DNA from 4 places in the Pantoea sp. X-Soil-MYKO-1289 genome. Region 2 is predicted to be linked to each of the others. Evidence: predicted binding sites of a transcription regulator. Region 2 holds the regulator's gene; each other region holds the start of a gene.
What was found. Region 2 encodes Fur, which represses iron uptake genes when iron is present. Its sites were predicted from a motif close to ATAATAATGAGAACNACTATCAA; they were not measured.
Positions count from the first base shown of each region.

Region 1: a site for Fur is predicted at 4,047-4,069, ahead of fhuA (ferrichrome porin FhuA). Genes of this name have one in related genera too.
Region 3: a site for Fur is predicted at 3,703-3,725, ahead of fes (enterochelin esterase). Genes of this name have one in related genera too.
Region 4: a site for Fur is predicted at 2,364-2,386, ahead of exbB (tol-pal system-associated acyl-CoA thioesterase). Genes of this name have one in related genera too.

Region 1 is NZ_AP036004.1:3,223,285-3,229,014, forward strand. Features, by position in the region: gene fhuB (Fe(3+)-hydroxamate ABC transporter permease FhuB) at 1-94, opposite strand, end outside; gene fhuD (Fe(3+)-hydroxamate ABC transporter substrate-binding protein FhuD) at 94-969, opposite strand; gene fhuC (Fe3+-hydroxamate ABC transporter ATP-binding protein FhuC) at 980-1,777, opposite strand; gene fhuA (ferrichrome porin FhuA) at 1,813-4,011, opposite strand; gene mrcB (bifunctional glycosyl transferase/transpeptidase) at 4,205-5,730, opposite strand, start outside.
Region 2 is NZ_AP036004.1:1,253,271-1,259,000, forward strand. Features, by position in the region: gene glnS (glutamine--tRNA ligase) at 134-1,801, shown strand; gene AC6I7Z_RS06005 (hypothetical protein) at 2,038-2,433, shown strand; gene fur (ferric iron uptake transcriptional regulator) at 2,494-2,937, opposite strand; gene fldA (flavodoxin FldA) at 3,292-3,822, opposite strand; gene ybfE (LexA regulated protein) at 3,957-4,232, opposite strand; gene ybfF (esterase) at 4,388-5,152, opposite strand; gene seqA (replication initiation negative regulator SeqA) at 5,403-5,730, shown strand, end outside.
Region 3 is NZ_AP036004.1:3,505,681-3,511,410, reverse strand. Features, by position in the region: gene AC6I7Z_RS16730 (enterobactin synthase subunit F) at 1-2,184, opposite strand, end outside; gene AC6I7Z_RS16725 (MbtH family protein) at 2,177-2,395, opposite strand; gene fes (enterochelin esterase) at 2,436-3,647, opposite strand; gene AC6I7Z_RS16715 (TonB-dependent siderophore receptor) at 3,924-5,730, shown strand, end outside.
Region 4 is NZ_AP036004.1:591,667-597,396, reverse strand. Features, by position in the region: gene AC6I7Z_RS02970 (DUF8451 domain-containing protein) at 1-290, shown strand, start outside; gene AC6I7Z_RS02965 (hypothetical protein) at 265-996, shown strand; gene exbD (TonB system transport protein ExbD) at 1,127-1,549, opposite strand; gene exbB (tol-pal system-associated acyl-CoA thioesterase) at 1,554-2,279, opposite strand; gene AC6I7Z_RS02950 (TRAP transporter substrate-binding protein) at 2,632-3,609, shown strand; gene AC6I7Z_RS02945 (TRAP transporter small permease) at 3,656-4,162, shown strand; gene AC6I7Z_RS02940 (TRAP transporter large permease) at 4,172-5,458, shown strand; gene metC (cystathionine beta-lyase) at 5,592-5,730, shown strand, end outside.

The DNA.
Region 1 (5,730 bases), 2.0 Mb from region 2:
ACGGCAGCGCCGCGCGCAGGTTTGTGACGCTCAGCAGCAGCGCCAGCAGGAAAAGCAGGCTCAGCAGCGCGGCGGGGAAATAACGATGGCGCATCAGCGCGTCTCCAGCGCGCGTTCCAGCACGCGAACAAAGTGCAGCGCCGACAGGGTCGCGCCGTAGTACCACACCGCCGGGACCCGCTGAAAGCGTCCGGCACGAACAAAGGGCAGCGCCTGCCACAGCGGGCTGCGGCTGAGCTGCGCCATATCGGCGTCGTTAGCGTGATCGAAGCAGATCGCCTCGACGTCGCGCAGATGCGCCAGCCGCTCAATGCCGATCACCGCGCTGCCCCAGAAGTTGGTTTCTCCCTGCCAGGCGTTGGTCAGCCCCAGTTGCTCCATCACTTCCAGAAACAAGCTGTTTTTGCCGAACGCCAGCGCATGCCGGCTGTCCATCAGCGACATCAGCAGCACCGGACGCGCGGCGTAGGGCGCCAGACGCTGGCGGGCGGCGGCCAGCTCGCGATCCAGCAGCTGCAGATGCGCCTCCGCTTCGGCTTCGCGGCCGATACGCGTCGCCAGCGCGCGCAGCGAATCGCGCGCCGCGGAGAGCGGTTTGCCGTCGCCGCGGTTGAGGTCAAAGCCCATGATCGGCGCGATGCGCTTGAGTTTTTCCGGCGGCGGGCCATAGCCGTTCGAACAGAGGATCAGCGAGGGTTGCAGCTGGGTCATCAGCTCCAGATTGGGTTCGGTGCGCAGCCCGACATCTACGGTCTGCGGCGGCAGCGGCGGCTCGCCAACCCAGATGTTGTAGTTGCGCGTATCGGCGACCGCCAGCGGCGCGACGCCGAGCGCCAGCAGCAGTTCGGTCGGCAGCCACTCCAGCGCGATAATACGCTGCTGCTCAGGCAGGGCGGCCCGCAGCGGCAGCGCGCTTAGCCACGGCGTCAGCGCCAGCGCCGCCAGCAGGCGACGACGAGAGATCTCCATGCTCAGGCCCTCAGTAGACAAAGCTGACCGGCGCGCCGCCCTGCGGATGCGGCAGGATGCCCATAGGAATGCCGTAAATCGCGCCCAGCACCTCGGCCTGCATAATGATCTCCGGCGCGCCTTCGGCAATCATCTTGCCATTGCGCAGCGCCACCAGATGGTCGCAGTAGCGCGCCGCCATATTGATATCGTGCAGCACGGCGATCACCGTCAGGCCGCGTTCGCGGCTGAGCCGCTGGATCAGCGCCAGCACCTCAACCTGATGGGCGATATCCAGCGCCGAGGTCGGTTCGTCCAGCAGCAGGCAGCGGCTGTTCTGCGCCACCAGCATCGCCAGCCAAGCGCGCTGACGCTCGCCGCCGGAGAGGCTGTCCACCAGGCGCGCGGCCAGCGGTTTCAGCCCGACCTGCGCAATCGCCTCCTCGACCCGAACGCGATCTTCATGGCTGAAGCGGCCCAGCGCGCCGTGCCACGGGTAGCGGCCTATCGCCACCAGCTCGCGCACCGTCATGCCTTCGGCGGCGGGCAGCTGCTGCGGCAGATAGGCGACTTCGCGCGCGAAGGCTTTGCCGTTCCACGCCTCGACCGGCGTTGCGTTAAGCAGCACGCGCCCCTCGCTGGGGCTCTGGTGCCGTCCCAGCATTTTAAGCAAGGTGGATTTGCCGGAGCCGTTATGGCCGATAAGCGCGGTCACTTTGCCCGGCGGAAAAGTTAACGAGAGCGGATGCAGCAGCGTGCGGCCGGGCACGTGAAAGCTGACATTATCCAGCGTAAAAGTGGCTGCGTCGTGCGGAGGCTGCATGATCATCCCAGGTTAAACGGGCGCCGCGGCGCCCGGTTGCATCAGAAACGGAAAGTGGCGGTGCCGACGATTTGACGCTCTGCGCCCCAGTAGCAGGCGTAGTCGCGATAACAGCTGGCGACATAGTCGCGGTCAAACAGGTTTTTCACGTTGACGCCCACCGACGAGCCAGGCAGGCCGAAGCGGCCAAGGTCATATTTCAGCATCGCATCCACCGTGGTGTAACCGGCGACGTCGAAGTTCTGGTTGTTTTGCGTGCCGGTGCTGTAAAGCCCTTTGCTTTCGCCGACGTAACGCACGCCTGCGCCGACGGTAACGCCGGAGAGCGCGGTCTCATGGAAGCTGTAGTCCGCCCAGAGCGACGCCATATGTTTGGGCACCTGTACCGGCGTGCGCCCTTTCAGCAGCGTATCGTGGGTATATTCCGCGTCGGTGTAGGTGTAGGCGGCCGTCAGGTCGATATTGGCGTTGACCGCCGCTTTGGCCTCCAGCTCTACGCCGCGCGAACGGATTTCGCCGCTCTGCACGCTGGCGAACGTATTTACCGGATCCGCCGTCAGGTTTTTGGTTTTGGTTAGCTGATAGAGCGCGGCGGTTAACGTAATCGGACGATCCTTCGGCACATACTTCACGCCCGTCTCATACTGTTTCGCGCGCGACGGATCGAAGGCCTGCCCTTCATAAGTAGAACCGGAGTTGGGAATAAAGGCTTCGCTGTAGCTGAAGTAAGGCGCGATGCCGTTATCGAATACGTAGTTCAGTCCGCCGCGCCAGGTAAAGGCCTGATCGTTCTGGCGATCGGTGGTTCCTTTATAACGATCGTATACCGACGTCATGGCGTAATCGTAGCGGCCGCCCAGCGTCAGCACCCAACGATTCCACTCCATCTGATCCTGCGCATACAGGCCGGTCTGGCGCTGTTTATTAAGATGCTGATAGGGATCGAACGGAATACTGCTCTCATCGCCGTACTGCGGATTAACGGCGTTCAGGCTGCTGGCGGTGCCAAACTGCGCATCAATATCGTTGCGCGTGCGCTGATAATCCACGCCCAGCAGCAGGGTATGATCCAGCGCTCCGGTGGCGAATTTCGCCTGCGCCTGGGTATCGACGGCGAACTGATTCAGCCTCTCCTGCGATACCGCGGAACCGCGCGTAATCGACTGGGTGGCGGCGTCGAAGCCGTTGCCGTAAATGCTGCGGTAATCGGTACGCAGATCGGCGTAGCGCAGATTCTGGCGCACCGTCCAGGTGTCGTTGAAGCTGTGCTCGGCGTTGTAGCCCACCATTTTGGTGTTGCGCGAAATTTTATTGCTCTGCTCGCCTTCGTCGAAATTGGTCGGCAGTTTGTACTCGCTGCCGTCCGCGCGCGTAATCGGCACCACCGTGCCCTGACGCGGCAGCCAGCCGTAATAGCCGGTCTCCGGCTCGTTCTGGAAATAGGTCAGCAGGTCGAAACGGGTATTGGCGTCCGGGCGCCAGCTAAACGCGGGCGCGATGGTATAGCGCTTCTCTTTGTTACTCTCCTGCTGTGCATCGGCGCTGCGCGCAAGACCGGTCAGACGGTAGCTGTAGACGCCGTCGTCATCCAGCGCGCCGCCGAAATCAAATCCGGTCGAGAAGAGGTTGTCGCTGCCCATCTGAAACTGCACTTCGCGCAGCGTTTCCTGGGTCGGGCGCTTGCTCACCAGCGCCACCACGCCGCCAGGATTGCTCTTGCCGTAGAGCACTGAAACCGGGCCGCGCAGCAGCTCGGCGCGCTCAAGGAAGTAAGGATCGATGGCGAATTCGGAATAGTTGTCGCCCTGCAGCTTCAGGCCGTCAAGATACTGGTTGGTGTTGGTCTCGCTGAAGCCGCGAATCGACAGCGCGTCGATTACCTGCGAGCTGCCGCGGTTGCCGGTCAGTACGCCCGGCGTGTAGTTGAATGCCTCTTTTACCGTGGTTATCTGCCGCTTTTCCATCTCTTCGCGCGTGACCACCGAAACCGACTGCGGGTTTTTCTCGATCGGGGTATCGGTTTTGGTGCCGGTGGCGCTCTGTTTCGCGGCGATGGTCGGCGCCGGGCCCCACGCGCTCTCCTGCGCCGCGCCGGAGGCGGCGTCCGCCGAAACCACCAGCGTCTCCTCAGCCAGCGCGGAGGCGCTCGCTGAACCCAAAATCACGGCAATGCTCAAAGCCAGCGGGCGGCGGGAAAAAACGCCGCGCAGATAACAAGGAAAAGTCGTTCGCGCATTCATAGTAGTGTCTCTTGAATAAAGTAGTAGGCAGGCGAATGGAAACGAGAATGATTATTATGCCGAATGGATTCTAGGCGAAAGGCTTTGCTTTCTGCAAGGGATAATCCCGCGCGCAGCGCCGTCTGGCGGCCATTCGCGCAGTATTGATCGGGCACAAAAAAAGGGCGCCGTAGCGCCCTTTTTAATCGACGGTTTAGTTGCCGCCGAACATATCTTTGATCCAGCCGGCGACACCGTCGCTGTCTTTCTTCTCCGGCTGCTGCTGCGGTTGCTGCTGCATCTGCTGCTGATTTTGCTGCTGGTTCTGCTGCTCCTGCAACTGCTGCTGTTGCTGCTGGAACAGCTGTTGCTGCTGCTGGCAGAGCGCGTTGGGATCGAGCGACCATACCGGCAGCGAGCGCCAGGTGCTGCTGCCGTTGCCGCAGACGAAGTTGCCTGCGGAATCGACGTTCATCATCGAGACATCTTCCGGCGGCGTCAGCATCAGCGGCATCGGCGCCTGGTTGTCCAGATAGCGACGATAGATCTGCATCGCGCCGCTGGCGCCGTACAGCTTGCTCGGCTGGTTATTGTCGCGGCCCACCCAGGTAATGGCGACCTCTTTGCCGTCAACCCCGGCGAACCAGCTGTCGATCAGGTCGTTGGTGGTGCCGGTTTTGCCCGCCAGATGCGCTTTCGGATAACGCGCGCCCAGCGCGCGCGCCGTACCGTGATCGGCGACCTGCTGCATGGTGTAGAGCGTCAGATAGGCGGCCTGCGCCGGCTCGACGCGCTGCGCCTGCGGGAAGCTCTGATAGAGCACGGTGCCGTCTTCCGCGATCACCGAGCGTACCGCCGAGAGCGGCGCGCGGTTGCCGCCGCTGGCGATCGACTGGAACGCCTGCGCCACTTCGATCGGCGTCAGGTTAAGCGCGCCGAGCAGCATCGACGGCACCGGGTTGAGCTGATCTTTCGGCACCCCCAGTTTGGTCCAGGTATCCACAACCGCGTCCAGCCCCAGCGTCATGCCGAGGTTGACCGTCGGCACGTTCATGGAGTTGGTCAGCGCGTCCACCAGCATCACCTTGCCGCTAAAGCGACGATCGTCGTTCATCGGTTTCCAGACGGTGCCGTTCGGCTGTTTCAGCGCGATCGGCTCATCGGCGATCCAGCTGTTGAGACGATAGGTGTTCGGCTGGCTGAGCGCGGTCAGATAGGTCGCCGGTTTCGCCAGCGAGCCGATAGAGCGGCGCGCCTGCAGCGCGCGGTTGTAGCCGGCGAACTGCGGATCGGCGCCGCCGACCATGGCGCGCACTTCGCCGCTGAAGCGGTCGACCACCACCATCGCGGTTTCCAGATCTTTCAGGCCGCGCTGTTTTTTCAGCGCCGGAATGCCGTCGAGCACCGCTTTTTCCGCCGCATCCTGCGAGACCGGATCGAGCGTGGTGAAGATCTTCACGCCAGAGAGATCTTTGACCTTGTCGCCCAGCTTCGCCTGCAGCTCGTTACGCACCATCTGCATAAAGGCGGGCTGCGGCGTGATAACGCCGCCTTTCGGCTGTACGCCGAGCGGGCGCGCCGAGAGCATGTCGTAAAGCTCCTGGTCGATTACCTTCTGCTGCTGCAGCAGGCGCAGCACCAGATTGCGTCGCTCCAGCGCCAGCTTCGGATTGCGCCACGGGTTATAGAGCGAGGCGCCTTTCACCATGCCCACCAGCATCGCCTGCTGATCGAGGCTCA
Region 2 (5,730 bases):
AGGCAGGAAGCAATTCCTGCCTTTTTTCGTTTTATCGCCTTAACAAACCGGTTGTTTCCCTTCGACGCTTTGTGGATCATACTCCGTTACTTCGTGGTACAAACCACCCGCTATACGTATTGAGGATTGAGAGATGAGTGAGGCTGAAGCCCGCCCAACTAACTTTATTCGTCAGATCATCGACGAAGATTTGGCGAGCGGCAAGCACAGTAGCGTGCATACCCGTTTTCCGCCTGAGCCCAATGGCTACCTGCATATCGGCCATGCTAAATCGATCTGCCTGAACTTCGGCATCGCTCAGGACTATCAGGGTCAGTGCAACCTGCGTTTCGACGACACCAATCCGGTTAAAGAGGATATGGAGTTCGTCGAGTCCATCAAGCGCGACGTGCAGTGGCTGGGCTTTGAGTGGAGTGGTGACGTTCGTTATTCCTCAGATTACTTCGATCAGCTCTATCACTACGCGGTTGAACTGATCAATAAAGGTCTGGCCTATGTCGACGAACTGACGCCGGAAGAGATCCGCGAATATCGCGGCACCCTGACCGCGCCGGGCAAAAACAGCCCCTATCGCGATCGCAGCGTCGAAGAGAACCTGGCGCTGTTCGAAAAAATGCGCAACGGCGAATTCGCCGAGGGTAAAGCCTGCCTGCGCGCCAAAATCGATATGGCGTCCAGCTTTATCGTGATGCGCGATCCGGTGCTCTACCGCATTAAGTTCGCCGAACATCACCAGACCGGCAAAAAGTGGTGCATCTATCCGATGTATGACTTTACCCACTGCATCTCCGATGCGCTGGAAAATATTACCCATTCGCTCTGTACGCTGGAGTTCCAGGACAACCGTCGCCTCTATGACTGGGTGCTGGATAACATCTCTATACCCGTGCATCCGCGCCAGTATGAGTTTTCGCGTCTTAACCTCGAATATGCGGTGATGTCGAAGCGCAAGCTGACGCAGCTGGTCAACGAAAACGTGGTGGAAGGCTGGGACGATCCGCGCATGCTGACCGTTTCGGGCCTGCGCCGTCGCGGCTACACCGCCGCCTCTATCCGCGAGTTCTGCCGCCGTATCGGCGTCACCAAACAGGATAACGTGGTGGAGATGGCGTCGCTGGAATCCTGCATTCGCGACGATCTGAACGAAAACGCGCCGCGCGCCATGGCGGTGCTCGATCCGCTGAAAGTGGTGATTGAGAACCTGCCGGCCGGCCATAACGAAATCATCACCATGCCAAATCATCCGAACAAGCCGGAGATGGGCACCCGCGACGTGCCGTTTGGCCGTGAGGTCTGGATCGATCGCGCTGACTTCCGTGAAGAGGCCAATAAGCAGTACAAACGTCTGGTGCTGGGCAAAGAGGTGCGTCTGCGCAACGCTTACGTGATCCGCGCCGAGCGTGTGGCAAAAGATGAAGAGGGGAATATCACCTGCATCTACTGCACCTGCGACGTCGATACCCTGAGCAAAGATCCGGCTGACGGCCGCAAGGTGAAGGGCGTGATCCACTGGGTCTCCGCAGACCACGCGCTGCCGGCGGAATTCCGCCTTTACGATCGCCTGTTCAGCGTGCCGAATCCTGGCGCGGAAGAGGATTTCCTGACCACCATCAATCCGAACTCGCTGGAAATTCGTCAGGGATTCGTCGAGCCAGGTTTGCAGAACGCCAGCCCGGAAGCGCCTTATCAGTTTGAGCGTGAAGGCTACTTCTGCGCCGACAGCCGCTATTCGCGTCCCAACCAGCTGGTGTTTAACCGCACCGTGGGCCTGCGCGACACCTGGGCAAAAATCGGCGATTAAATTTTTGCATTAACGGCATGATAAAATCACTACAGGGCGAGCAATCGCCCTTTTTTATAGCTGCAATCAGCCGCAAGGCAATTTTTTGTTCTGTAACAAACAATTACTACTTGTCGGACCAGTATGGGCGTTGTCTGAGTTAACGAAAATTAATCAATTTACAGATGTGAATTTCATTTTTTCAGGTAGGCTATTCGCTCTTTGAAGAGGCTATGCGGGCATAAAAAGGAAAAATGATGACGGCTCTTGGTCAGGAAGCAAAACACAGCGTGGTAGTTTTACATCAGTTAATCGAACGTATATTCAATCAGCCTTCAGGCGAAGACGATACCTTCGATCTGCTGCTTTCACACTTCCATCCCGATTTCCGCATGGTGACGCCGCAGGGGCGGCTACTCGATTTAAATCAAACCGAAGAGCTGTTTCGGCAGTTACAGGGGCGCCGCGAAGGCATGCGCATTGCCACCAGCGAGCACGCGGTGATCTCTCAGGGCAAAGATGAGGTCACTATTCAATATCGCGAGCTGCAGATGATGAACGGCAGCGATCAGGCGCGCATCTCGCTGGCGATCCTCGACTGCACGACCTCAATTCCCCGCTGGCGCTATCTGCACGAAACGCTGGTCGCCTGACGGCCATAAAAAAAGCCGGTACGCAGACCGGCTTTTAGCATTACTGCATAGCGCACATCTTTACTGATCGTGGAGCGTTTCGTCTTCGCGGCAATCGCCCAGCGAGCAGTGTCCGTAGAGATAGAGGCTATGGTTCGTCAGCTTGATGCCGTGACGGGTAGCAATATCTCGCTGGCGTGATTCGATCGATTCGTCGCTGAATTCGATGACTTTGCCGCAGTCGAGGCAGATCAGGTGATCGTGATGATGCTGCTGAGTCAGTTCGAAAACCGATTTCCCGCCTTCGAAGTTGTGACGCGTAACGATGCCCGCATCGTCAAACTGGTTCAGTACGCGATAAACGGTAGCCAGACCAATCTCTTCGCCCATATCAATCAGGCGTTTATACAGATCTTCCGCGCTGACGTGATGGCACTGAGGTTCCTGAAGCACTTCCAGAATTTTAAGTCTGGGCAGCGTGACTTTCAGGCCAGCCTTCTTTAATGCGGTATTGTTGTCAGTCATGCGGATATTGTCCTGTTACTTTGCTGGTTACTTGAGGCGCCTTGCCTTGAATGTCGTTCGGTGTCTATTCTCATTTGCGTCTCATTATAGAGGTGAAGTTTTGAAATGAAAACCGAGGGAAACGCCTGAAATCAACACGGGCTGTAAGAAGATGCGTAACGGCGCCGGGCGGAGAAATGCAGGAGGTTCGTTATCATCTCGCTAACTTCCTGACCTCGCGGAAGAAATAAGCAGATAACCGATGTGGGTATTGTACAGAATCAGAGATAAAAGTTAAAAAACTGTAGCTATTATTTCTATAGGAAAAACCTTTAACTCAATGTGAGCCAGCGCCCACATTGAGTATGTGGGTAATCAGGCTTCGATGATCGCCTGCAGCTGCAGCTCATCATAAATCTGCTTAACCCAGGCCTCGACGCGCTGGTTGGTCAGTTCCGGCTGACGATCTTCGTCAATCGCCAGGCCGAGGAAGTGCTTGTCGTCCGCCAGGCCTTTAGAGGCTTCGAAATGGTAGCCTTCGGTCGGCCAGTGGCCGACGATCACCGCGCCGTTCGGCTCGATAATGTCGCGAATGGTGCCCATCGCGTCGCAGAAATATTCCGCGTAGTCTTCCTGATCGCCGCAGCCGAACAGCGCCACCAGCTTGCCGTTGAAATCGATCTCCTCCAGCGTTGGGAAGAAGTCGTCCCAGTCGCACTGCGCTTCGCCGTAGTACCAGGTCGGAATGCCCAGCAGCAGGATATCGAACGCCTCGAGATCTTCTTTCGTGCTCTTGGCAATGTCGTGCACTTCCGCAACCTCTTTGCCCAGCTGTTTCTGGATCATTTTTGCAATGTTTTCGGTGTTGCCGGTATCGCTGCCAAAGAAGATGCCTACGATTGCCATGGGGTAAATAACCTCTTAAATCCTGATAATGAGTGCATGCGCAGAGCGCACAATTAAGCGAATGATAGCAGAGCGGGCAAAAGGGCGGAACTCGAAAAGCCGCTCCATTTGCTTCTGCGTGCGCTTTACGCTATTCAGCCCAGTTTGAGTTGCGCCAGCAGCATTTGTTCAATCAGTTCGCTGCGGCTGATATTGCGCTGCTCAGCCAGGGTGTTTAACGCATCCACGGCTTCGCTGGTCATTTTAAGTTCGACACGACGCAGCCCGCGCACTTTGTCACGTTTCAGTTGATTGCGCTTATTGATGCGCAGCTGTTCATCACGCGAGAGCGGACTGGTTTTCGGTCGACCGGGCCGACGCTCGTTTGCAAACAGATCCAGCGTGGTGCGGTCAGTGTGTTCTTTTGCCATGGGTTAGTAAAACTAGCGGCGCGAGCAGGCGCGTTTATCACGAAATGGGCCATTGCCGCGGCAAAAAAATGAGCAGCGGCAAAATTTAGCGCGCCATCATACTCCAGCCGAAGTGATGACGCCAATGCTAAACCGCGAACGGCAAGCTTTTGCTTTTAAAGCGCAAAAAAGCGGCGGACGCTGCGCAATACGGCATCAGGTTTCTCGGCGTGCACCCAGTGGCCGGCGCCGCTGATGACGTGCGCATGCGCGGCGGGAAACTGACGCAGCAGCGCGTCGCGATGCTGGTTGTCGAGATAGGGCGAGTCGCCGCCGCGTATAAAGAGCGCAGGATGCGGCCAGGGCGGCACCGCTTCCCAGCCAGATATTGTAGCGTAATTTTCCCATAGCGCCGGAACGTTGAAGCGCCACTCCCCATCCTGAAACGATTTGAGAATAAACTGGATAACGCCTTCTTCTTTAATATGCGTGCGCATCACCTGCGCGGCCTCGCTGCGCTGGCGCACGCCTGCGTCGCTAACGGCGCGGATGGCGGCGAAAATCTCATCGTGGCGTCGCGTCTGATAATCCACCGGCGCGATGTCGATCATCACCAGCCTTTCCAGGCGCTGCGGCGCCAGCGCGCTCATCGCCATGGCAATTTTTCCGCCCATCGAGTGGCCGATAACGGCGACGCGATCGATCTGGTGCGCGTCCAGGGTGTCGAGCATATCCTGCGCCATGGCGCGATAGCTCATCTCGTCGGCGCGCGGCGACAGGCCGTGGTTGCGCACATCCACCTGTATCAGCGGGCCTGCGTCTTTAAGGCCGCGCGCCAGCACGCCGAGGTTATCCAGACTGCCGAACAGGCCGTGAATAAGCAGGATGGGCAAGGAATCAGCGATTGATTGGTCAGTTTGCAGACGAGCATTTAAAATCATGGCAAAGTTCTTAAGATGGGGACCTTGGGTTAGGTTATCATGCTTTCACCTTTCCAGGCGCGACGACACGGCAGGCTTTAGGGCATATTCCGACTTTTGCCGTATGAGCGTGCGAAGGCTATCAGCCCGCCTGGATTTAACTTTATAATCCTTATGTTAGAACCCGCCCGCTCCGCGAACAACCGAGTGTTGCAACGGCGTTTTTCAGGCTGGCGTGGTTCTGTCACGAGTCGAAACCGTACGGAAAAAGATGAAAACGATTGAAGTTGACGAAGACCTCTACCGCTATATCGCCAGCCACACGCAACATATCGGCGAGAGCGCCTCTGACATTTTACGGCGGATGCTAAAATTTAATGCCGGTCAAAGCGCGCCTGCGGCAGCGGCGCCGTTAGCCGCTGGCGAGGCGGCGCAAAAAACGATCCAGCCGGTGCGCGCGGAAAACCGCCCGCAGGATCGCGTGCGCGCCGTGCGTGAGCTGCTGCTGTCCGACGAATATGCCGAACAGAAGAAAGCGGTCAATCGCTTTATGATGGTTCTCTCAACCCTCTATCGTCTTGATCCTTCGGCGTTTGCTG
Region 3 (5,730 bases), 2.3 Mb from region 2:
GCGGCGCAGGCTGGCGCAGCGCGCCACCGCTTCCTCGTCCTGCAATGAGGCGACGAAGGCCGCCAGCATCGAGGGAACAAAGTGGGTCGTGGTAACGCGATAGCGCGCAAAAAGCTGCTGCAGCGCGTCGGGATCGCGGTGCGCCTCCGGCGGCGCCATCACCAGCTGCGCGCCCGTCATCAGCGGCCAGAAAAACTCCCAGACCGAGACGTCGAAGCTGCTGGGGGTCTTTTGCAGCACCACATCTGTGGCATCGAGCGGATAGCTCGCCTGCATCCACAGCAGACGGTTGACGATCGCCTCATGGCCGACCAGCACCCCTTTCGGCCGGCCGGTGGAGCCGGAGGTATAAATAAGATAGGCGCCGTCCTGCGGGCGCGGCGGCTGCGCATGCGCGGGCGCGGCGACGTCGGGCAGCAGCGCGTCGTAGAAGAGCGGGGCGACCGGCGACAGAGCGGCGAAGCGCGTCGCCAGCGCGCGGCTGACGATCAGCGTCTTCGGCGCGGCGTCCTCCAGCATCATCTGTAGACGGTCGTCGGGATAGCCGGTATCCAGCGGCAGGTAAGTGGCGCCGACGCTGACGATCGCCTGCAGCGCCAGCGAGAGAAAGACCGCGCGCGGCAGCGCCACGGCGACGATATCGCCGCGCCGCACGCCGCTGGCGATCAGCTGCTGGCCCAGCGCCTCGACCTGCTGGCGCATCTCGCGGTAGCTGAGCCGGTGGCGATCGTCCGCCAGCGCGAAAGCATCCGGGGTGCGCAGCGCCTGCGCCAGCAGCAGGCTGTCGAGCGTGGCCGCCGGCAGCGCCATCGCGGTCTGATTGATCTTCTCCAGCTGCTGATGCTCCGCCTCGGTCAGCAGATCCAGCTCGCCGCAGGGGCGATCCGGCTGCGCCGCCAGCTGACGCAGCAGCAGATCGAAGCGGCTGGCGTGCTGCGTCAGCGTCGTTGCCTGATAGCGTTCCGCATTAGCCAGCAGCTCCAGCGTCAGCTCGCCCTGTTCGCTGAGGTAGATCGCGATCTCCAGGTCGCGCACCGGCCCGGAGGCGAGCTGATGCGTTACTCCTTCCACCCCGTTGAAGTCGAGCTGATAGTCGAACATCTTCAGGTTGATTACCGGGCCATAGAGCGGATCGCCATCGCCGAGCCGTCCGGCGTCGCGCTGCACCTGCTCGGCGTCGAAGCGCTGATGACGACGCATCTTTTTCACCTCGGCGGCCAGCTGACGCGCCAGCGCGCCGAGCGGCTGAGCGGGATCGTAATGCACCGCCATCGGCAGCACGTTAATCACCGGTCCGGTGGCGCAGAGCGCCGCCGAGCCGATGCGGCGCATAAAGATAAAGCCGGCAGCGAAATCTTGCTGGCCGCTCAGGCGCGCCAGCCAGAGCGCCACCAGCGCAAAGGCGGCGTCGGCCGCGCTGACGCCCATCTGCTGCGCCAGCGTCTGAAAGCGCGCGCTGTCCAGTGAGAAACTGTGGCGCAGCAGCGCGGTGCTGGCGCTCTGTCCGGCCAGCGGCAGCGGGGAGATCGAGGCGGGCGGCGGCAGCTGCGCGCTCTTCTCGCGCCAGAAGTCGCGATCCCGCTGCCAGCTCGACGACGCCTGGTAGCGCTGATACTCCTCTACTACTTCGCTGAAGGGGGTAAAAGGCGTCGGTTCCGGCGTTTCGTTGCGCATCCACGCGGTATAAAGATTGGCGATACGGCGCGTCAGGGCGGTAAAGCTAAAGCCGTCTACCACCAGATGATGATAGCGCTGATACCAGAACCAGCGCCGCTCTCCCAGCCGCATCAGCTGGTGATGCCAGAGCGGCGCGCCGCTCAGCACGCGCAGATCGCCAGCCATATCGATGCGCATCAGATGGCGCGCGGCGGCCTCTGGATCGGCGTGCTGACGCAGGTCGACAATATCTGGCAGGGTAAAGGTTTGCGGCGACAGCCACTGCACCGCTTCGCCCTCAAGCTCGCCGAACGCCATATTTAGCGTATCCGCCTCCTGCATGCCGGCGACGATCGCCTTGCTCAGCAGCGCGCTGTCCAGCTCGCCGCGCAGCTCGACAAAGTGCGCGACCGCATAGGCGTTAGTCTGCTGCGACAGCTGGTCGGCCATCCAGATGCCGGGCTGCGCCGCCACCAGCGGCAGGATTTTCTGATCGGTATGGTGTGGGTTCATCAGCGTCTCAGACATGGTCGCTCCGGTGCGCGCTCGGGTGGGCCGGGCGAATATCGCGCCAGTTCGTGTTAAGCCAGCTCAGGCATTCCGCCTGCGGCTGCGGCCCGAAGAGGCAGCGCCAGCCAGCGGGCAGGGCGCGGAAAGCGGGCCAGAGGCTGTACTGCTGGCGCTCGTTGATCAGCACGAGACAATCCTGCTGCGGATCGTCAAAGGGATTAGGTTGCATATCGGTCTCCTGCCCGCAACAGTCGGGCTAGCCAGGCGATTTAAAGAAGATGTTGCCACATTGCTTTCAGTCCATTGAGCAGCCCGCCGCGCCAGCACAGCGCGTCGTGGCCCCCGTCGACCGGATGAAAAACGACCTGATGCCCAGCGGCGGACAGCTCCTGTTGAAGCTGCTGGTTTGCTTTGAATATCAGCTGTTCGCGGCGTCCCGCTTCCAGATAGATGCGCGACGGCGCGAGGCGATAGTCGCCCTGCTGCAGCTGCTGGATCAGCCTGCCGTTGGGCTGGCCGCGTTCCGGCCACCAGAACGAGCCGGAGAGGCTGATGGCGCCGCCGAACGTCTGCGGCCAGTTGAGCGCGGCGTAGACGGACGACAGCCCGCCGAAGCTCTGTCCGCTCACCAGCGTCTCGGCGGCGCTGACGCGATGCGGCGCCCAGCCCTGCAGCTGCGGCAGCAGCTCTCTCTGCAGGGCCAGCCAGAAGTCGGGATTGCAGGGCAGTTCGCGGCTGCGGTGTTCGCGGTCGATGATATCGATCATCACGTAGACCGCCGGCGGCAGTTCGCCAGCGTCGGTGAGCTGCTGCAGCGGCCAGGCGATCGGCATGCTGTTGGCCCAGAACTGGCCGTCCAGCAGCAGCGCCAGCGGCCGTTCGGTCGGCTGCGCGTCGCCGGTGGCGTAGATCCACACCGAACGGCGATTGCCGAGGCGCGCGCTGTGCCAGATATGGTGCTGAAGCGGCAGCGCGGGCGCGCGACCGCTGTCGACCGCCTGCCAGACGCGCTGATCGGGCGCATCCGGCAGATGCAGCGGCGAGACGCGCATGCCGCGTCCGCCCGCCCAGCCGCGCTGCGGGTTCAGCGCATCCGCCTGCGCGGTGGGAAATTTTTCGCGCCACCAGGCGCGCAGCGTCGCCATATCCGGCTCGCCCTCAAAGTCGGCGGGATCGCTGTCGGGCATCAGGCAGTAGCTGCCGCGCCAGCTGGCGGGCAGCTGCGTGCGCCAGAACCAGACGTCGGTGCCAGGGATGCGGCTGAGCGAGCGCGGCGCGGCGCGCTGATGATGATCGGTGACGCCGGTGATATTGATCCAGACGCGACGGGTAGAGGAGGTGGCTTCACTTCCCTGCGGATCGCGCCAGAAAAAGGTGACGCCGCATTCGCCGCGCCCGGCGGGTTCGATTAAGGGAAGACCCTGCTGCTGTAATGTTCGCCACCAGCGTTCACTGCCGGTTTCGTTGGTTAACCACGTCATAGAGAGCTTATTTACTGGGCCAGGCGCATCTGAAGGTGCGCGGATGTTATGAAGAATACTATTGATAATTATTTGCATTTGCAATAGGGTGTTTCCCGCTCCGACATCAAGGAGCGCGCGCGTTCCGCCAGCCTCATCAGCCTGTACTGTCAGACGGATGTTCCGCAAAGGAGAGCCTGGGCGCGGCTGGAATGCTTGCTCGCAAGGAAAGACTCTTTTACCGGCGCGCCCGCAGGAGACGGTGAGGTTTCCGCAGGCAATCCAGGAACATAAAAAATGCCTACATTATCTCGTTTGTCATTAGCCATTCTCATTGAACTCGGCCTGGCCGCGACCAGCGCGCAGGCCGCCGACACCAGCACCGCTTCAACTGCCGCCGTCGGCGATACCCTGGTGGTCAGCGCGGCGCAGCAGAACCTGCAGGCGCCAGGCGTCTCCACCATCACCGCCGACGAGATTAAAAAGCGTCCGCCCGCGCGCGACGTATCGGAAATCATCCGCACCATGCCGGGCGTCAACCTGACCGGCAACTCCACCAGCGGCCAGCGCGGCAACAACCGGCAGATTGATATCCGCGGCATGGGGCCGGAAAACACCCTGATCCTGGTGGACGGCATGCCGGTCTCCAGCCGCAACTCGGTGCGTCTCGGCTGGCGCGGCGAACGCGATACGCGCGGCGACACCAACTGGGTGCCGCCGGAGATGATCGAACGTATTGAGGTGATCCGCGGCCCGGCGGCGGTGCGCTACGGCAACGGCGCGGCGGGCGGCGTGGTGAATATCATCACCAAAAAATATGATGACCAGCAGTGGCACGGATCCTGGAACGCCTACTACAACGTGCCGGAGCACAAAGACGAAGGCGCGACGCGCCGCACCAACTTCAGCCTGGAAGGGCCGCTGGGCGACGACGTCAGCTTCCGTCTCTACGGCAACCTGGCGAAAACCCAGGCGGACGCCTACGACATCAACGAAGGCCACGCGGCGGATCGCACCGGCAGCTACGCCGGCAGCTATCCGGGCGGGCGCGAAGGGGTGGTGAATAAAGACATCAACGCTATGCTGCGCTGGGCGTTCGCGCCGATGCAGGCGCTGGAGTTTCAGGCGGGCTACAGCCGCCAGGGCAACCTCTACTCCGGCGACACCCAGAACACCAATACCAGCGCGCTGGTGAAAAGCTTCTACGGCAAAGAGACTAACCGGCTCTATCGGCAGAACTTTGCGGTGAAGTGGACCGGCGCCTGGGATAACGGCGTCAGCACCAACAGCTACGCGCGCTATGAAAATACCCGCAACTCGCGCATCAACGAAGGGCTGGCGGGCGGCACCGAAGGCATCTTCTCCAACAGCGGCTTCAATACCATCGAGCTGGACGATGTGCTGCTGCACAGCGAAGTCAGCGTGCCGTTCGAACTGCTGGTGAATCAGACCGCGACGCTCGGCGTTGAATGGAATCAGCAGCGCATGAAGGATCCCTCATCGACCACGCAGGCCGCCTCTAACGGCGCGGTGCCGGGCATCTCCAGCTCCGGCCGCAGCCCCTATTCGCAGGCGGAAATCTTCTCGCTGTTCGCCGAAGACAATATGGAGCTGACCGACAGCACCATGCTGACGCCGAGCCTGCGCTTCGATCACCACTCTATCGTCGGCGATAACTGGAGCCCGTCGCTTAACCTCTCGCAGGGCTTAGGTGACGACTTCACGCTGAAGATGGGCATCGGCCGCGCCTATAAAGCGCCGAGCCTCTACCAGACCAACCCTAACTATCTGCTCTACAGCAACGGACAGGGCTGCGCGGCCAGCACCGGCGCCTGCTATCTGCAGGGCAACAGAGATCTGAAAGCGGAAAACAGCATCAATAAAGAGATTGGGCTGGAGTGGAAGCATGAGGGCTATCAGGCGGGTCTGACCTGGTTCCGCAACGACTATCGCAACAAGATTGAAGCGGGCTACGTGCCGTCCGGCAAAGCGTCAAACGGCACCACTGACATCTATAAGTGGGAGAACGTGCCGAAAGCGGTGGTGGAAGGGCTGGAGGGCACGGTGAATATCCCCGTGACGGAGAGCATCGCGTGGAATAACA
Region 4 (5,730 bases), 660 kb from region 2:
GTCTTATGCGCCTGCCCCTGGAAGAAGTGGTTGCAGGGGGCACAAGCGACTGTCGCAATCGCCTTCTGCATCAAATGTTTCTGCTCATTGGCCTGGGCGAGAGAGCCGGTTCAGGCATGCCCAAAATTTTCAGTGGCTGGAAGTCGGCTAACTGGAGAATACCAAAGCTATGGGAAAAGTCAGTCCCGGCACAGACCTTACTGGAGCTTTCAACCGCCAGCCTTATTCCTCAGGACATTCTTGATACATTACACCAGCAATTTGGTGAGCGGTTTCGATCTGCTCGATGACTTTGAACAGGTCATTATTGCAACAGCAGCTATTGAAGGCTGGGTGAATCATGAACGCGCCTGTCAACTGACGACTAAACATCCACGAGAGGTTACTCTGACGTTGCCCCGGCTAGAGAGTAAAGGATTTCTTGCGGCGGGTGGAGAGCAAAAGAATAAACATTACACGCTGCCCGGCGTATCGGTAATGACACCGGACGAAGTTTTTTCTCAGGGAGTCGTTAATGTGTTAAGCAGCTCCACATATTACCGCGAGAGCTCCACATATAACGGGCAAAGCTCCACATATAGTGAGGCAGGTTTAACACAAAATAATATTACGCCCGATAACCCAGCATCCGATCTGGAAGAGGAGCATCACGGTATTGTAAGGGATGAATATGGACGTATATTAAATCGTTTCATCGACTTACCTTATATCGACTCCATCGATAACCTAACTCAATCGTTCCGGGAAGGTCTATTCGCGCTAGCGGCAGGTCCGCGTCAAAAAATGCGATTAAAGAACAAGGGATTGATGAATACGGCTATCCTGGCAGTGTGTGAGGGGCATTTTATTTCAGTATCTGCGTTAGGGGAGATTTTGAATCGTAACCCCAATGCGCTGCGTCAGCAGCATCTAAAGCAACTGGTGGAGCATGGACAACTTAAGTTGGCTTTCCCCCAGTATAAAAATCATTCGAAGCAGGGGTATAGTACGGTCTGAAAGAGCAAAGATGCATAAAGCGACTTTGCGATCGGGCCCGCTCACCCGCGCCCGCTCAGAATCCATAGACAGCCTTTCGCCACAGACAAAAAAGGCAGCCCTCAGGCTGCCCTTTTCCACTCGCGCAAATTTACTTCGCGGCGGTTTCCATCCCCATCAGGCCGATCTTGAGATAACCTGCGCCGCGCAGCTTATCCATCGCGCTCATCAGGGTCTCATAATCAACCGACTTATCAGCCTGGAAGAAGATAGTGGTCTCTTTGTTGCCTTCGGTCTGGCTGTTCAGCACCGCCACCAGCGTCTCCGGCGTCACCTGTTCATTGCCGATGTAAAACTGCTTATCCGCTTTAATCGACAAATAAACCGGCTTCTCCGGCCGCGGCTGCGGCGCGCTGGTCGAGGCGGGCAGATTAACGCGAACATCCACGGTCGCTAGCGGCGCGGCCACCATAAAGATGATCAGCAAAACCAACATAACGTCGATAAACGGCGTGACGTTGATTTCATGCATCTCGCCGTCGGTTTCCAGATCGTCGTTTAATCGCATCGCCATAAACTTAACCTACGCGTAATTTCTGAGCGGTCGGGCGCGCTTCAGCGCTTTTCGCGTGAATGTTGCCCAGATCGATATCGCGGCTCTGCAGTAGCAGGATCTGCGCGGCCACGTCGCCCAGCGACGCTTTATAGCCCGCGATCATGCGCGCGAAAACGTTGTAGATCACCACCGCGGGGATCGCCGCCACCAGGCCGATAGCGGTGGCCAGCAGCGCTTCGGCGATGCCGGGCGCGACAACCGCCAGATTAGTGGTCTGCGTCTGCGCGATGCCGATAAAGCTATTCATGATGCCCCAGACCGTCCCGAACAGGCCGATAAACGGCGCGACGGAGCCGATGGTGGCGAGGAAGCCGTTGCCGCGACCGGCGTGGCGGCTAAAGGCGGCGACGCGGCGCTCAAGGCGAAAGCTGGTGCGCTCTTTAATGCCGTCGGTATCGTCGACGCCCGCCGAAAGCGCAATCTCGTTTTGCGCGTCATTCAGCAACGCCGCGCTGTGGCTGTGGCTCTTGAACTGCGCGGCGGCGCGGGCGGCATCGCCCAGGCTGCGGGCTTCGCCCAGCGCCTGCTGCTCGCTTTTCAGTCGACGTTTCGCCGCGCTAAGCTCGGCAAACTTTCCGAAAAAAATCGCCCAGGTCACGACCGACGCCAGCAGCAGGCCGATCATTACCACTTTTACCACGATATCGGCATGTTGATACATGCCCCAAACAGAGAGATCCGTTTGCATCAAGTCACTGGCTACCACGCTGCGTCTCCAACTTCATATGCAGGAATAATGGATAAGCGCGAATAATAGCAAAAAACCGGCGAATTGATAGTAGTTCTCATTACTATTTACAAACAGTACGCCGCTCCCACTGGCCTGTTGCCGACCTTTTATGACACTTTTGAGCACTATTTCAGAAATGTGATTTCCCGTATAAATTTATTAAAACATCGTTTCAAAATGTGAGCTTGTTCATTCAATCAGCATTGCCGCATTTTCAGCCAGCACGATTTGCTTATTCTGGCAGCACGCGGGCCACTTCCTCTGCCGCCTATGACCTGTGCCCTCCTCTACCTGCCTGGAGAATAAAATAATGAGAGTGAATAAATGGATGCTTGCCGTTTCCGTCTCTGCTGCGCTTGGCCTGAGCGCGGCTCCGGCGTCGGCGAAGGTATTAAAGGTGGCGGAGGTCCAGCCCGCTGGCTACCCCACCGTCGTGGCGCTGCAGCATATGGGCGACAAGCTGAAGCAGGCCACTAACGGGCGGCTGGAGATGAAAGTCTACGCAGGCGGCGTGCTGGGCGACGAAGATCAGACGCTGCAGCAGGTGCAGCTCGGCGCCATCGACATGATCCGCGTTTCGCTGGCGCCGGTCACCACCATCGCGCCGGAAACCAGCGTGCTGACGCTGCCCTATATCTTTCGCGATGTCGATCATATGCACAAGGTGCTGGACGGTGAGGTCGGCAAGCAAATTGTCGACAAATTCGACGCCGACGCCAACGCGCGCATGGTCTTTCTCGGCTGGACCGACGCGGGCGAACGCAACATGATCACCAAAAAGCCGCTCAGCAAGCCGGACGATCTTAAAGGGATGAAAATCCGCGTGCAGAACAGCGCCATCTCGCTGGCGACGCTGAAAGCGATGGGCGCAAACCCGGTGGCGATGGGCGTCAGCGAAGTCTTCAGCGCCATGCAGACCGGCGTGGTGGACGGCACGGAAAACAACCCGCCGACCTTCGTCGCCCACAACTATCTGCCGGTCGCGAAGTACTACACCCTGACCGGCCACTTTATCCAGCCGGAGATGATCCTCTTTTCAAAAACCTCGTGGGCGCGTCTGTCGCCGGACGATCAGGCGCTGCTGAAAAAGCTCGGCAAAGAGGCGCAGGATGAAGAACGCCAGCTGTGGGCGACCTACACCCAGCAGTCGATCGAGAAGATGAAAGCGGGCGGCGTGACCTTTCAGGAGACCGACAGAGACTATTTCATGAAAGCGACGCAGCCGGTGCGCGATCAGTTTGGCGGCAAATATCAGGATCTGATGACGCAAATCGCCGACGTTAAATAACCTTCCGCCGCCGCGCCTTCCGCGCGGCGTTATTCAGGTAACGCATATGAACCGATACTCTCGTCTGATGGATGGGCTCTATCTGCTGTGCATGGGCATCGCCGCCGTCGCGCTGTTGATTATGGTGACGGTGATCCCCATCGGCATTTTCGCTCGCTATGTGCTCAACGGCGCGCTGGCCTGGCCCGAGCCGGTCGCCATCGTCTGCATGATTATTTTTACCTTTATCGGCGCGCCGGTCGGGTTTCGCGCCGGCACCCATATCTGCGTCTCGATGGTGACCGATCGCCTGTCGCCCGCCGCGCAGCGGCTGATGCTGCGCCTGTGCGATCTGCTGATGGTGGTGACCTGTTTGATCATCTTTCAGGCGAGCTACAGCCTGTGCGTAGCGATGTGGATCCAGCCGCTCGCCTCGCTGCCCTCGGTGACCTACGGCGAGATGTATTTGCCGATCCCCATCGGCGCGCTGTTTACCCTGTTGTTTGTTATCGAGCGGCTGCTGAACGGCGATCAAAGCCAGCGGCCAGTGGTGGTTTTAGGCGGCACCCATTAAGGAGCGACCATGGACGCATTGATGTTGATCGGCAGCCTGGTTGTGCTGCTGCTGTTGGGGTTTCCCGTCGCCTTCGCCGTGGGCCTCAGCGCCTTTATCGGCGCATGGTGGATCGATCTGCCGCTGGAAGCGGTGGTTATTCAAATTACGAACGGCGTCAATAAGTTCTCGCTGCTTACCATCCCCTTCTTTATCCTGGCGGGGGCGATTATGGCGGAAGGCGGCATCGCGCGGCGGCTGGTGAACTTCGCCTATATCTTTGTCGGCTTTATTCGCGGCGGTTTGTCGCTGGTGAATATTGTCGCCTCGACCTTTTTCGGCGCCATTTCCGGCTCGTCGGTGGCGGATACCGCTTCGATTGGCTCGGTGATGATCCCGCAGATGGAGCAGAAAGGCTATCCGCGCGACTTCGCGGCGGCGGTCACCGCCAGCGGATCGGTGCAGGCGGTGCTGACGCCGCCCAGCCATAACTCGGTGATCTACTCGCTGGCGACCGGCGGCGTGGTGACCATCTCCTCGCTGTTCGTCGCCGGTATCTTTCCCGGCCTGCTGCTGGGTTTCTGCCTGATGGTGATGTGCCTCGCCTTCGCGCGCAAGCGCGGCTATCCCAAAGGCGAGCGCATTCCGTTTCGCCAGGCGGTAAAGATCTTTTTCGACGCCTTCTGGGGTCTCTTTACCATCGTGATCATTCTGGGCGGCATTCTCTCCGGCATCTTTACCGCGTCGGAGTCGGCGGCGATCGCCTGCCTGTGGGCCTTCTTCGTTACCATGTTTATCTACCGCGACTTTAAGTGGAGCCAGCTGCATATCCTGCTGTTCCGCACCATAAAAACGGTGACTATCGTGATGGTGCTGATCGCCTTCGCGGCGGGCTTCGGCGCGGTCATGACCTTTATGCAGCTGCCGACCCTTATCACCGACGCCTTTACCAGCCTGTCGGACAACAAGTACGTCATCCTGATGTGCATTAACGTCTTGCTGCTGGTGATCGGCACGCTGATGGATATGGCGCCGATTATCCTGATCCTCACGCCGGTGCTGCTGCCGGTGGCGACCACGCTCGGCATCGATCCGGTGCACTTCGGCATGATCATGATGACCAATCTCGGCATCGGGCTGATTACCCCGCCGGTCGGCACGGTGCTGTTTGTCGCCAGCGCGGTGAGCAAACAGAAAATCGAGCAGGTGGTCGGCGCGATGCTGCCTTTTTACGGCATTCTGTTTTTGGTGCTGATGCTGATTACTTACGTCCCGGCGATTTCGCTCTGGCTGCCGCGGTTGATGGGGGTGATGTAAGCGGTTAAAAGGCGGCGCGCCGCGCCGCCTGTCCGCCCTCGGGCTGGTTCTGAATATCAGGATTTGGGATCAACCCTGACCGGCAATTCGTGGTAACGTGAAGGCTTTGTAGCAGGCCGCAGGGCAGACACGAATGACGACCAAAAAAATCGATACCACCTTAGTCAGCGCCGGGCGCAGCAAACGTTACACCCAGGGCGCGGTCAACAGCGTTATCCAGCGCGCCTCGTCGCTGGTGTTCGATAGCGTCGCCGATAAAAAGCGCGCCACGG